2 regions of the Agrobacterium sp. DKPNP3 genome follow, and region 1 is predicted to be linked to the other one. Evidence: riboswitches for the same ligand, from Rfam matches in the RefSeq annotation. Region 1 holds a riboswitch; the other holds the start of a gene.
The links. A riboswitch is a leader RNA that binds a small molecule or an ion and turns the genes downstream of it on or off. The one in region 1 is predicted to bind S-adenosylmethionine.
Positions count from the first base shown of each region.

Region 2: linked by a shared signal. The riboswitch ahead of metA (homoserine O-acetyltransferase MetA) and the one ahead of ACUTJJ_RS03135 (O-succinylhomoserine sulfhydrylase) in region 1 are both predicted to bind S-adenosylmethionine.

Region 1 covers NZ_JBQYSN010000006.1:38,922-46,363, forward strand. Annotated here, with positions in the region: gene ACUTJJ_RS03110 (GcrA family cell cycle regulator) at 1-14, opposite strand, end outside; gene ACUTJJ_RS03115 (aspartate aminotransferase family protein) at 446-1,645, shown strand; gene argF (ornithine carbamoyltransferase) at 1,703-2,620, shown strand; gene ACUTJJ_RS03125 (Hsp33 family molecular chaperone) at 2,857-3,846, shown strand; gene apaG (Co2+/Mg2+ efflux protein ApaG) at 4,057-4,449, opposite strand; gene ACUTJJ_RS03135 (O-succinylhomoserine sulfhydrylase) at 4,675-5,859, opposite strand; SAM riboswitch at 5,903-5,981, opposite strand; gene ACUTJJ_RS03140 (2'-deoxycytidine 5'-triphosphate deaminase) at 6,054-7,151, shown strand; tRNA gene ACUTJJ_RS03145 (tRNA-Gly) at 7,206-7,279, shown strand.
Region 2 covers NZ_JBQYSN010000023.1:5,912-13,353, reverse strand. Annotated here, with positions in the region: gene ACUTJJ_RS09080 (OmpA family protein) at 59-721, shown strand; gene ACUTJJ_RS09075 (polyprenyl synthetase family protein) at 864-1,778, opposite strand; gene mtgA (monofunctional biosynthetic peptidoglycan transglycosylase) at 1,914-2,660, shown strand; gene ACUTJJ_RS09065 (aldose epimerase family protein) at 2,676-3,695, opposite strand; gene metA (homoserine O-acetyltransferase MetA) at 3,771-4,697, opposite strand; SAM riboswitch at 4,782-4,858, opposite strand; gene ACUTJJ_RS09055 (thiamine diphosphokinase) at 4,948-5,601, shown strand; gene ACUTJJ_RS09050 (ABC-F family ATP-binding cassette domain-containing protein) at 5,606-7,432, shown strand.

The sequences.
Region 1 (7,442 bases):
TCTGTCCAGTTCATGCCGCTTCTCCGCTTTTCGCGTGTATTTTTGGCAGAATCCCTCTCCGTCTCGCGGGAGTGCCGCGAGTGTGGTTTCTGCCTGATTTTTGGTGACTAGTTCCGCCGCATTGCAGTCTAGTAATTAGCGATTAACCTAGTGCCACGCAGACTCCGTGGCAAGAGTCGCGGGAATCATCTCGAATCGATTTTGCGGTTTTCCCCAACTTGCTGGCGGGTTGAGTCAGAAAGGCAACACCTTGGGTCTGGCGCCCAGCCACCTACTAGGGCTTGAGAACCCTAGGGAATACGGACTTTTGTTGACATCGGCAAGCGAAGTGACAATAGTGCCCCTGCCGCCGCGAGGCGGCATTTTTGATTTTCAGGCAAGGGATAACCCTAAGAGCCTATTGACAACCGTCTTACAGCGCATTTGCGCAAGGAGTGATACAGCCATGGCCGAAGCCGCCGCGCCATTGTTCGATACATTTGCAAGAGCCCCCCTGCGTTTTGAGCGAGGCGAGGGCGTCTGGCTGTACACGGAAAGCGGCGAGCGATATCTCGATTTTGCGGCTGGCGTGGCTGTGAATTCGCTGGGCCATGCCCATCCGCACCTTGTGGAGGCGATCAAGACGCAGGCCGAAAAGGTCTGGCACGTCTCCAACCTCTATGAAGTGCCGGGCCAGGAAAAGCTTGCCAAGCGTCTGACGGAAGCAACCTTCGCCGACAAGGTTTTCTTCACCAATTCCGGCGCGGAAGCGCTGGAATGTGCGATCAAGACCGCACGCCGTTACCATTATTCCAAGGGCCATCCTGAGAAGTTTCGCATCATTACCTTTGAAGGCGCCTTCCATGGCCGGACGCTGGCGACGATCGCTGCCGGTGGCCAACAGAAATATCTCGAAGGTTTCGGTCCCAAGGTCGAAGGTTTCGATCAGGTTCCCTTCGGTGACGTCGATGCGCTGAAGGCCGCCATCACGGCCGAAACAGCAGCGCTGCTGATCGAGCCCATTCAGGGCGAGGGCGGCATCCGCGCGCCGGCGAAGGAATTCCTGCAACTGCTGCGCTCGCTCTGTGACGAGCATGGCATGCTGCTGATCTTCGATGAGGTTCAGACCGGCGTCGGACGTACGGGTAAGCTTTTCGCCTATGAGCACACCGGCGTCGCGCCCGATATCATGGCGGTTGCCAAGGGTATCGGCGGCGGGTTCCCGCTTGGCGCCTGCCTCGCAACGGCCGAAGCTGCTTCCGGCATGACGGCGGGTGTGCACGGCACGACCTATGGCGGCAATCCGCTGGCGATGGCCGTCGGCAATGCGGTCCTTGATGTTGTTCTTGCTGACGGCTTTCTGGACAATGTTCGTGATGTCGCGCTTGTGTTCCGCCAGGGGCTTGCCTCATTGAAGGATCGTTACCCCGACGTGATCGAGGAAATTCGCGGCGAAGGCCTGCTTCTCGGCATCAAGGCGAGGATCCCCTCAGGTGAATTGCTCCAGGCCATGCGTGCGGAACATCTGCTTGGTGTACCGGCGGGTGACAATGTCATCCGTCTCCTGCCGCCGCTCGTCACCACCGCGGAGGAGGCCCGTGAGGGTCTGGCGCGCGTGGAAGCGGCCGCCGCATCCCTGACCGCAAAACAGGCGAAAATCGCCTGAGAAAACACTAAAGGGCGGGCCTCTTTGCCGGGGCTCGCGAGCATGGGACAGTTTGAAATGGCTTCACCTAAACATTTTCTCGACCTGTCGGCCGTCGGCTCGCAGGACCTGCGGGCGATTCTCGATGATGCCCGGGCACGCAAGGCGGCGACCAAGGCCGGCACAGCGGAAAAGCCGCTTGCCGGCAAGATGCTGGCTATGATCTTCGAAAAGCCGTCCACCCGCACCCGGGTCTCTTTCGATGTCGGCATGCGCCAGCTTGGCGGCGAAACGCTTTTCCTCTCTGGCACGGAGATGCAACTCGGCCGGGCCGAAACGATCGGCGATACGGCCAAGGTCCTGTCGCGTTATGTCGACGCCATCATGATCCGTACAACGGATCATTCGCGTCTGCTTGAGCTTGCCGAACACGCAACCGTGCCTGTCATCAACGCCCTGACCGATGACACGCACCCCTGCCAGATCATGGCTGACATCATGACCTTCGAGGAACATCGTGGGCCGATAAAAGGCAAGACCATTGCCTGGACGGGCGACGGCAACAATGTCCTCCATTCCTTCGTCGAGGGTTCGGCTCGGTTCGGGTATCGCATGACGATGGCGGTTCCCATGGGTTCCGAACCGCATGATAAGTTCCTGAACTGGGCCCGCAACAATGGCGGCGAGATCGCACTGTATCATGATGCGGAAAAGGCCGTCGCTGGCGCCGATTGCGTGGTGACCGACACCTGGGTTTCCATGAACCAGGAACACAAGGCGCGCGGCCACAACATCTTCCAGCCCTATCAGGTCAACGAAGCGCTGATGGCCAAGGCTGAAAAGGACGCCCTGTTCATGCATTGCCTTCCGGCCCATCGCGGTGAAGAGGTGACGGATGCGGTGATCGACGGCCCGCAATCGGTGGTCTTCGACGAGGCGGAAAACCGCCTCCACGCGCAGAAATCAATCATCGCCTGGTGCATGGGCGTCATCTGAAGATACCACCCGTTTGCTGAACGTCGGACGGGTGCTTGAACTTTTCGGCAGCGATTACCATCTGTTGGACTTCGAAGAGGCTCGTCGGTTTTCTGGCGGGCCTTCATCACGATTTGCACGTTTTTCCCCGGGAGCGGTTTCTCTTCGCGGGTCTCTGTGCGACAAGCAAAAAAGCACATTTTGAAAGCCGGACTTTTGGACGGTAGCGGCGCCGCGGCTGCGCCAAGGAGTATGATATGGCAGATGTAACGGTTGAACTGGACGATCTCGATTTTGCTGGCGACGACAAGGTTGTACCCTTTCAGGTCGAAGGTCTGGATGTGCGCGGCCGCGCGGTTCAGGTTGGGCCATTGCTGAACGCCATTCTCGAGCGGCATGACTATCCGGCCGCAGTCGCCCGGCTGCTCGCGGAAGCGACTGTTCTGACGGCGCTGATCGGCACCTCGCTTAAATTTTCCGGAAAGCTCACGCTTCAGACCAAGGGCGATGGTCCGGTCGACCTTCTAGTTGCTGATTTCACCGCGCCGGAAAGCATGCGCGCTTACGCCCGTTTCGATGAAGAGCGTCTCGCAGCGGCGATTGCCGAGGGCGCCACCTCGCCGGAGCAATTGCTCGGAACCGGCATTCTCGCTTTCACGATCGATCAGGGTGCGGGCATGCAGCCGTATCAGGGCATCGTGCCACTTGATGGCTCATCGCTGGAAGACATTGCCGGGGTATATTTCCGCCAGTCGGAACAGCTTCCCACTCGCGTCCGTCTCGGCGTTGCCGAGTTCTTCGACCGTGATGGCGCCGGCAAGCCGCGCCACGGCTGGCGTGCGGGCGGCGTTATCGCGCAGTTCCTGCCACAGGCGCCCGAGCGGCTACGCATGCGTGATCTGCATGGCGGCGATGGTGATGAAGGCGGCCATGAGGTGCAGGAGGATGATGCCTGGACGGAAGCGGTTACGCTGCTGAACACGGTTGATACCGACGAACTGACCGATCCGCAGGTGCCGGTGGAACGCCTTCTCTTCCGGCTTTTCCATGAGAGCGGCGTACGCATCTATGATCCGCAGGCGGTTTTCGATCGTTGCAGTTGCTCGCGCGACAAGATCAAGGGCGTTCTGTCAGGCTTTACCGCCGAAGAAATCAAGGCGAGCGAGGAAGATGGGGCCATCGCCGTTACCTGCGAGTTCTGCTCCACGACCTACCGCTATGATGTCAGCGAATTTGAAAACGTCTGACGAGGATAGCCGTGCCCTCGCACACCATGATCCCGGCCTCGAGCCGGGATCCAGCATGATCAAGTCTTGATTGCGTAACACTCTCTCACGCTGCAGACGCGCTGTGGCTGGATGCCGCTCTAGTCCGGCATGACGGAAGAGAGATTTTTTATCTTACCGACACTCTGAACAACGCTTTTAACGCGCGGCTTTCGCGTTCCTGCGGTTTCATCAATTCAAAACCCGCATCAGGCCTGGCGAATCCAGCGAGAAGGCTGGTATCGTGACATTGAACACCTCACCGCTTTCCGTTTCCATTTCATAATGGCCGAACATCAGGCCCGAAGGCGTATCCAGCGGACAGCCGGAAGAATACTCATAGCTGTCGCCAGGTTTGAGATGTGGTTTCTCGCCCACGACTCCAGGACCATAGACCTCGTCCACCTGGCCGTTCTGATCGGTAATGTGCCAGTAACGATTGACGAGAGTGACCGGAATGTCGGAGTTGTTCGCAATCACGACCTTGTAGCCCCAGACATAACGATCGTCATCCGGGTCGGATTGGTCTTCGAGATAATACGGATCAACCGTCACCTCGATATCCCTTGTCAGAGCACGATACATACGCACCACACCTCGAATTTATGCCTGCCGCCGCATTCTACACTATAGGCTCTGGCTATCGTCAAGGAAATGAATGACTTGACGGGCAGGGGGCGTCTCCTGTTGCGCTGTTTTTTACATTAGGGATAACGGTAAAGGTAAATATTGGTTTCCTGGCGCGGCCTTCTCGGGCGCCAGAAGCCATGGCCGGACATCAGCCGGGCCATGGCTTAAGCTATTTCAGCTTCAGACGGAAACCGCCGCAAGACCCTTTGCCAGATCTTCCACCAGATCGTCCGTGTCCTCGATACCGCAGGAAAGGCGCAATGTGCCGCCGGAGATACCGAGTTCCGCCCGTGCCTCGTCTGTGAGGTTCTTATGCGTCGTCGTGCCGGGGTGGGTAATGAGGCTCTTGGCGTCACCCAGATTGTTGGAAATCTTCACGATCTCAAGCGCGTTCTGCAGCTTGAAGGCCGCCTCCTTGCCGCCTTTCAGCTCGAAAGCCACCAGCGTCGAGCCGCCGGACATCTGGCGCGCAATGATATCCGCCTGTGGGTGGTCGGCGCGGCCGGGATAGATGACCCTGGCGACCTTGCCGCTGTCTGCCAGAAAATCCGCGATCTTCGAGGCATTGGCCGTCTGCTGCTTTACGCGCAGCGGCAGCGTTTCAATACCCTTCAGCAGCGTCCACGCATTGAACGGCGACATGGCGGGACCCGTATGGCGGAAATAATCCTGCAGCTCTTCTTCGATCCATTTCTTGTCGGAAAGGATCACGCCGCCGAGGCAGCGTCCCTGGCCGTCAATATGTTTGGTGGCAGAATAAACGACGATATGAGCGCCGAGTTCGAGCGGTTTCTGGAAAAGCGGTGTGGCGAAGACATTGTCGACCACCACTTTCGCGCCAATCTGGTTGGCGAGCTTCGCCACGCCGGCAATATCCACCACTTCGAGCGTCGGATTGGTTGGGCTTTCGAGGAAAAACAGCTTCGTATTCGGCTGGATTGCCTTTTCCCAGTTGCCGAGATCACGGCCATCAATCAGCGTGCATTCGATGCCATATTTCGGCGCCAGCGTTTCAACCACCCAGCGGCAGGAACCGAAAAGCGCACGGGCAGCAACGATGTGGTCGCCGGCGCGCAGCTGGCACATGATCGCCGCGGTAACGGCGGCCATGCCAGAAGCGAGCGCACGGGCGTCTTCAGCACCTTCCAGCAGGCACATGCGCTTCTCGAACATGTCATTGGTGGGGCTCGCATAACGGGCATAGATAAAGCCGTCCGTCTCACCTTTGAAGCGCGCTTCGGCAGCTTCGGAGTTTTCGTAGACGAAGCCCTGGGTCAGATAGATTGCTTCCGACGTTTCACCATAAGGGGAGCGTAGCGTACCACCGTGAACGAGCTGGGTTGCCGGGCGCCATTTATTGCTCATGTGATCACCTTCAAAACAAAAAAACCGGCCGCAAAAGCAGACCGGTTCCTAGCACCCGGTCTTTTTAGCCACTTGTTTAACGTGGCTGCAAGCCGACCGGCCAAATCACCACGGGATAACTTGCCTTACTGCCGTTACCGGCTTGCGTCAATGCCTTCCTTTTGGTTTTGTCGCCGTAAAAAGGAATGATGACCATGATGAGAACCACGGGCATTTTGGCGGATGGCGCAATACGCGCGCTGTTTGCGGGCGGCAAGCTGAAGAGTGAGGCCGATCTCGACGCGGATCAGGTGCAGCCCGCCAGCCTCGATCTCAGGCTCGGCTCGAAAGCTTACCGCGTGCGCGCCAGCTTCATGCCCGGCCCCGGAACCCAGGTCATCGACAAGCTCAATCGTCTGAGCCTGCACGAGGTCGATTTAAGCCAGGGCGCGGTGCTGGAAACCGGCTGTGTCTATATCGTGCCGCTGATGGAGAGCCTGGCGTTGCCGGCCGACATGTCCGCCTCTGCCAATCCCAAAAGCTCAACCGGCCGTCTCGATATCTTCACGCGCGTAATGACCGACAACGCGCAGGAATTCGACAAGATACCGGCGGGTTATGCCGGCCCGCTCTATCTCGAAATCAGCCCGCGCACGTTTCCGATCGTCGTGCGCCGCGGCTCACGCCTGTCACAGATCCGCTTCCGCATCGGCCATTCGCTGCTCAACGAAGCCGAATTGCTGAAGCTGCACGAAACGGAAATGCTGGTCGCCAGCGACACGCCGAACGTGACCGGCGGCGGCATCGCGCTGTCCATCGACCTCAAGGGCTTCGGCGACAACGGCCTGATCGGTTATCGCGGCAAACATCATACGGCGGTGGTGGATGTCGACAGGAAGGCCCAGCACGATGTACTCGATTTCTGGGAGCCACTTTACGCCCGTGGCCGCGCCGAGCTTATTCTCGATCCGGACGAATTCTATATTCTCGTCTCGCGCGAAGCTGTCCACGTTCCGCCGCTTTACGCCGCCGAAATGACGCCCTTCGACCCGCTGGTGGGCGAATTCCGCGTGCATTACGCCGGCTTCTTCGATCCCGGCTTCGGCCATGCGCAGGCAGGCGGCAGCGGCAGCCGCGCTGTGCTTGAAGTGCGCAGCCATGAAGTGCCCTTCATTCTGGAGCATGGCCAGATCGTCGGACGCCTGGTCTACGAGCACATGTTGGAAAAGCCTGATGGTCTCTACGGCACTGGCCTTGGCTCCAACTATCAGGCACAGGGCCTGAAGCTCTCGAAACATTTTCGCGCTGAGTGACCGAACCGGCGGGTGCTTGACACCTGCCGCGAACTATCCGATGTCTTAGACGGTGCGGGTGTAGCTCAATGGTAGAGCAGCAGCTTCCCAAGCTGAATACGAGGGTTCGATTCCCTTCACCCGCTCCAGCGACCTTTCCAACAAGATCATCGACGTCCAAGAAGCGCTGGTTTTTCAGCGCTTTTGCCTCGTGCGCGCGTAAGGTCGTGCAACGATATGCAGTGACATCCAGCAATTTTGTCGGTAAAAATCACGGTATTCGTCATCGTGGTGGGAAGTCGATACCGTAAA
Region 2 (7,442 bases), on a different contig from region 1:
CTGCAATGGCCCGAAATCCACTGTCATACCTCCTGAACCTCTCGGAGCATCCAGAAACATGATCAAAAAAATCGCGATCGTCGCCCTTTGTGGCACTTATCTTTCCGCCTGCACCACGACCGATCCCTATACGGGCGAGCAGAAGATGTCGAACACGGCAGGTGGCGCCGGCATCGGCGCCGTTGTTGGTGCTCTCGGTGGTCTTGCTGTCGGCGGTTCGCCGGTCGGTCGCCGCAATGCTGCGCTTATCGGCGCTGGTATCGGTGCGCTCGCAGGTGGTGCGATCGGCAACTACATGGACGGCCAGGAAGCCGAGCTTCGCGCCCAGCTGCAGGGAACCGGCGTTTCGGTGACGCGCCGTGGCGACAGCATCGTTCTCAACATGCCATCGAACATCACCTTCGCGACGGATCAGGATCAGGTCATTCCGCCCTTCTACCCAACGCTCGATTCCGTCGCCATCGTGCTGAACAAGTTCAACCGCACGCTGATCGACATCAACGGCCACACCGATTCCACCGGTAGCCTGCCGCACAACCAGGCGCTTTCGGAGCGTCGCGCGGCGTCAGTCGCAAATTATCTCGGCGCACGCGGAGTCGACCAGCGACGTATCTCGACCCTAGGCTTCGGTCCGTCACAACCGATTGCCTCGAATGCAACGCCCGACGGCCGCGCGCAGAACCGCCGCGTTGAAGTACTGATTTCGCCGCTAAAGCAATAGCTTAAAGCCGTCACCCCGGACTGTTCCGGGGTGACGTGCAATCAAGTCATTGATCGCTGAAAACTCCTTCTCTGGCGCAAACGCGTATTCGCTGGATGCCGGATCTCGTCCGTCATGACCGAGCAACGTCGCGAAAACCTTGTCAGCTTTTCCGTTCAGCGATGAACTTTGCGGCCGCGGTGAGAATCGCGGCCTTTTCGCCATAGGGGGCCAGGAGTTCGCTCGCTTCGCCCACCTGCTCCTGCAACTTGCGGCGCGCCCATTCTTCGCCGCGCAGGGCCACAAGCGTGCCCTTGCCACGGGCAGCGTCCTTGCCAGTTGCCTTGCCCATGGTGGCGGCGTCGGCAGTCAGGTCCAGCAGGTCATCGGCCAGCTGGAACGCCAAGCCGAGCTTTTCACCGAAGAGGCGCAGTCTTTGCCGTTCGGATAGGTCACTGCCAGCAATCAGCGCGCCAGCCTCGCAGGCAAAGCGCAGCAGGGCGCCCGTTTTCATAGCCTGCAATGTAACGACTCCGGGCTCGTCGGGCGGGTTCTTTTCGGCCGCGAGATCAAGCGCCTGCCCACCTGCCATGCCGCCGATCCCGGCCGCCCGGGCAAGCGAAAGCACAAGCGCGACTTTGCGATCGGGTGAAAGCGGATTTTCGTCCGAGGCGATGATGTCGAAGGCAAGTGTCAACAGGCTGTCACCCGCGAGGATGGCAGTCGCCTCATCAAATTTGCGATGCACGGTCGGCTGGCCGCGGCGCAGGTCATCATCGTCCATGGCTGGCAGGTCATCATGAACAAGCGAGTAGCAATGAAGGCATTCCAACGCGGCGCCGACGTGAAGTGCGGCCTCGGCATCTCCGCCCAGAAGCGCGGCGCTTTCGATGACCAGGAATGGCCGCAGGCGTTTGCCGCCGTTCAGCACGCCATGGCGTATGGCGGCAAGCAGCTTCTCCGGGCGCGTTATCTCGTCCGCGCGGGCTTCGCCGGAAAGCAGTTGCCCGAGCAGGGCCTCGGTCCTCGCCGCATTTTCACGCAGCCGCATTTCGAAATCGATCATCTGAGCGTCCATGCCGCGCTCTTTGGCATGCCGGGCGAGGGCAAGCAACCTTTTCGTGATTCCATGGGAGCAACCTTCCGGCGGACTCGCCTTGAAGGCTGCAATGGACTATGAAGGGCTTCAATTGGTGCGGGGCTTTGACGAATATTGAGCAGTACGCCTGAAAGCGACGCAGATTACGCCGTCTCGGCGCAAGACCGGAGCAGTCCGAAGGTGGATTTTCGCACGTTGGCCAAGCGCATCATCCTGACCTTGCTGGCATTGCTGATCCTGCCGTATCTGCTGATCCCGGTTTATGCGCTGCCATTCATCCGGCCGGTGTCCACGCTGATGCTTGCCGATCTCGCGACTTTTCAAGGTTATGACAGGCGCTGGGTGCCACTCGAGGATATTTCGCCGCGCCTTGTTCAGTCGGTGATGATGTCTGAAGACGGGCAATTCTGTTTCCATGGCGGCGTCGACTGGAACCAGATGCAATCCGTTGTGACCGATGCGCTGGACGGGGCCTCCACCCGTGGTGCCAGCACCATTCCAATGCAGACTGCCAAGAACCTGTTTTTATGGAATGGACGCTCTTTCCTGCGCAAGGGGCTGGAGCTGCCGTTGGCGATCGCGGCTGACTTCGTCTGGTCGAAAAAGCGGATGATGGAAATTTATCTGAACGTCGCGGAGTGGGGGCCGGGCATTTACGGCATCGAGGCCGCAGCCCAGCACCATTTCAAAGTGCCGGCCGCAAAGCTCAGTTCCAAGCAGGCAGCACTGCTCGCGGTCTCCCTGCCCAATCCGATCGATCGTGTTGCAAGCAAGCCCGGGCGCGGACTGCAAAGGCTCGCCGGTCTTATCGAGCGTCGTGCCCGCGCCTCCGGCAGCTATGTCGGCTGCGTGCTGGATTAAATCGCTCGCGCCGCGTCAGCCTTTCTTGAAAATATAATCCGTTTCCTGACGCAGGGTTTCGCCCGGGCGCAGAATGGCGTTCGGAAAATCCGGATGATTGACGGCGTCAGGCCATATCTGCGTTTCCAGGCAGAAGCCGGCAAACGGGCCATAACGGCGGCCATCAAGGCCAGGAACCGGAACGTCTAGCTTGAAGGCGGAATAGAACTGCACGCCGGGCTCAGTGGTGTGAACCTCAAGGGCGATGTCGGAGGCTGGAGAATAGGCGCGGGCGACCTTGGACTTGGCGCGACGCTCGGGGGAAAGACAGAAATTGTGATCGTAGAGCACCTGTTCGCCGTTTTCCTCGCGTCGCATTGGCGTCGGCTGGCGCAGGTCGAACACCGTCCCGTCCACGGGGCGTATTTCGCCGGTTGGGATCTGCTGCTCGTTTGTCGGAAGATAAAAGTCGGCGGCAATGCTGATCTCGTGGCCGAGGGCCGTATCCGCACCATCCAGATTGAAATAGGAATGCTGGCAGACATTGGCGATCGTGGGTTTGTCGGTCACCGTTTCGTAAACGACCGACAGCACCCCACCATCGAGGATCGTATAGGTGGCCGTAACCGTGCAGTTGCCGGGGTAACCAGCGCGGCCATCGGGGTCGATGATCTGCAGGACCACGTGGCTTTCGCCATGTTCCATCAGCATCCAGTTGCGCTTGCCCATGCCGTCGCTGCCGCCATGCAGGTGGCTTACGCCTTTTTCGTTCAGTTCCAGTTGATAGTCGTGGCCATCGATTGAGAACTTCCCGTTGCCGATGCGATTGGCATTTCGGCCGGGGGTGGCGCCGAAATAGGAGGAATATTTGTAATCCTCGAATTTGTCGAAGCCGAGAACGAGTGGCGGCTGATGACCCTCGAGGCGCAGATCCTGAATGACGGCGCCCCAGGTAATGACCTTCGCCGTAAGGCCACCCTTGGAGATGGTTACCCGTTCGACCTTCTCACCGGTTGCCGTGAAACCGAAATCTTCCCGTGCCGCGCCGTCGCTCATCTCGTCATTCTCCCTGGTGTCGCGAATTGCCGGGCGGACGTTGCGTCATTTTCCGGCAATTCGCAATCCCGCAGTTCAGGCGGCCATCTGTCCGATAGCGTCGAGATCGTAGGGTGTTGTCTGGTAAATTTCGTTGATCCAGTTCCCGAAAAACAGGTGGGCATGGCTGCGCCAACGGTTGAGCGGTGCAAGTTCCGGGTCGTTGTGCGGGAAATAATCGTGCGGCAGCTTGATCGGCACGCCGGCATGCACGTCGCGGAAATACTCGTCCGAAAGCGATGTCGAATCATATTCGACATGATTGAACATGTAGAGACGATTGCCCGCCTTCTCATGCACCAGGCAAACACCCATTTCCTCCGATTCCATCAGAATTTCGAGATCGGGATGCTTTTCGATATCGGCGCGGCGAACCTCGGTCCAGCGCGAGACCGGAACCTGGAAGTCATCTGAAAAGCCGTTGAGATAGATCGAGGAGGGGCAGAGATTGCGGTGGCGATAGACCCCGAAAGCTTTTTCCTTCAGCTCGTATTTCGGAACCCCGTGGAAGTGATAGATGGCGGCCATCGCGCCCCAGCAGACGTTGAGCGTCGAATGGACATTGGTGCGGGTCCACTCGAAGATCTTCTGCATTTCATTCCAGTAGGTAACGTCCTCATAGTCGAGGAGCTCGATGGGAGCGCCGGTGATGATGAAACCGTCGAACTTGCGGTGACGCACCTCTTCCCACGTCTCGTAGAAGGAGAGGAGATGTTCTTCCGGCGTGTTCTTGGCGCGATGACCGCCGATGCGGACGAGCGAGAGTTCCACCTGAAGCGGCGAGGCGCCGACAAGGCGCGCCATCTGGATTTCCGTCTTGATCTTGTTCGGCATGAGGTTGAGAAGCCCGATCTGGAGCGGACGGATATCCTGCCGGATGGCCGCCGTTTCGGTCATGACCCGCACACCCTCATGAACGAGGGTCTCAAAGGCGGGAAGCGTATCGGGAATCTTGATTGGCATGTCGAACTCTCTTTTCCGGATGACGTAAAGAACGTTGCGAAAACAAAAAAACCGGCAGCGGAAATCGCGACCGGTCCCAGGAAATTGCCCTTTTCCTCGACCCTTTAGCGACTTCTTTAAAGTGGCTGCAAGCCGGTCGGCAAATCACCACTGAGGCGTTTCATAATCCCGAAGCTGGCGAAAATCAATATAGGCGGTTTTATAAGGCTTTCGCCTTTCCATTTTCGGCCGAGGTGCGGTAAGGCAGGGCATGGATAATGCGCGTTTTACCATTCTGCTTGGCGGCGATGTGACGGTTACCGATCGCCTGAAAGAGGCCGTCGCGAATAGCCGCGTGATCGCTGCCGACGGCGGTATGCGCCATGCCGCGCCGCTTGGTTTAACACCCGAACTGTGGGTGGGCGATTTCGATTCCGCCAATCAGGCGCTGCTCGACACCTGGCCCGATGTCAAACGGCAGCCGTATCCGGCCGCAAAAGCCGTGACGGATGGGGAGATTGCCGTTTCGGAGGCGCTTTCCCGCGGCGCTCGGTCGCTGGTGCTCGTTGGCGCATTGGGCGGCCCACGCAGCGACCATGCACTTCAGCACCTTCTTTATGCGGTGGCGCTCGCCGAGCGTGGTCTTGAAGTGACACTGACATCCGGCGAAGAAGAGGCACGCCCCTTGCTCCCCGGTTCGATGGATATCGATCTGCCGCCCGCTTCGCTGTTCTCTGTTGCCGGCTTTACGGCCCTTGAGGGGCTCGATATCGGCAATGTGCGCTATCCGCTGGACGATTTTGCGCTTGCTTTCGGCTCTTCCCGCACTATTTCCAATGTCGCGAATGGCGGGCTCGTGCATTTCTCGCTGAAAAGCGGAAAAGCCATCGTGCTTGCCCGCCCCTATGATCTGACCGGAGCCTGATGCCTTGGCACCCCCAATTCTGAAACTCGATGACATCAAGCTGACCTTCGGCGTGACCCCGCTGCTCGACGGCGCCAATCTTCAGGTAGAGCCGGGCGACCGCATCTGCCTTGTCGGACGCAATGGCTCGGGCAAGTCCACGCTGATGAAGATTGCCGCGGGTCTCGTCGAGGCGCAGTCGGGCGAGGTGTTCCGGCATCCGGCCGCGACGATCCGTTATCTCGAACAGGCCCCGGACTTTGCCGGTTACGATACGGTTCAGGCCTATGCCGAAGCGGGGCTCGGGCCCGGCGACGATCCCTATCGCGTCACCTATCTTCTCGAACATCTTGGCCTCACCGGACAGGAAAATCCGGAGAGCCTTTCCGGCGGCGAGGCCCGCCGGGCGGCCCTGGCCCGCGTCATGGCGCCGGAACCCGATATTCTGATGCTGGACGAGCCAACCAACCATCTGGACCTGCCGACCATCGAATGGTTGGAAAGCGAGTTGCAGCAGACACGCAGTGCGCTGGTGCTGATTTCGCACGACCGTCGCTTTCTCGAAAAGGTCTCGACTTCCACCGTCTGGCTCGATCGCGGCCAGTCGCGCCGCCTCAACCGTGGCTTTGCCCATTTCGAGGAATGGCGCGACAAGGTGTTGGAAGAAGAAGAGCTGGAGCAGCACAAGCTCGGCAAGGCCATCGAGCGCGAAGAACACTGGATGCGCTACGGTGTGACCGCAAGGCGAAAGCGCAACATGCGTCGCGTCGGCGAGCTTCAGGCAATGCGCGCGGAATATCGCGGCCATAAGGGGCCGCAGGGCTCCGTCCAGGCAACCGTGACGGAGGGTCGAGAGTCCGGCAAGCTCGTCATCGAGGCCGACAGCATCACCAAGGCCTATGGCGAGCGCGTCATCGTCGCGCCGTTTTCGCTGCGTGTCCATCGCGGTGACTGCATCGGTTTCGTGGGCCCCAACGGTGCCGGCAAGACGACGCTCCTGAAGATGCTCACGGGCCAGCTCGAGCCGGATAGCGGCACGGTGAAGCTCGGCACCAATCTGGAGATCGCGACGCTCGACCAGAAGCGCGAGGATCTCAACCCGAACGATACGCTCGCGCATTATCTGACCGATGGCCGCGGGGAAAACCTGCTCGTTAACGGCGAGTTGAAGCATGTGACGGGGTACATGAAAGATTTCCTGTTCCAGCCGGAACAGGCCCGCACGCCCATTCGCAACCTGTCCGGTGGCGAACGCGCGCGCCTCATTCTCGCGCGTATTCTGGCGCGGCCGACCAACCTTCTGATCCTCGACGAGCCCACCAACGATCTCGATATCGAAACGCTCGACCTCCTGCAGGAAATCGTTGCCGGCTTCTCCGGCACGGTCATCCTCGTCAGCCACGACCGCGATTTTCTCGACCGCACCGTGACCTCCACGATCGCGCCTGTTAATCCCGACCAGCCTGACGGGCGCTGGATCGAATATGCCGGCGGCTATTCTGACATGATGGCGCAGCGCAAGGGTGCTGCGGACGAAAAGCGCAAGGCGGAGAAGCAGGAAAAGGCGAAAGCGTCATCTTCCGCCTCGGCATCGCAGGAGCCTGCAAAGACGAAGGGTAAACTCTCCTTCAAGCAGAAATTCGCGCTCGAAAATCTGCCGAAGGAGATTGAGAAGACCCAGGAAGAGATCGCAAAACGGGAACAGCGTATGGCTGACCCGGAACTCTTTGCCAAGGACCAGACGACCTTCAACAAACTGGCGCAGGAAATGGAAAAGCTGCGTGACAAGCTGGAGGCCATGGAAGAGGAATGGCTGGAGCTTGAGATGCTGCGCGAGGAGCTGGAGGGCTGATGCAGCGTAA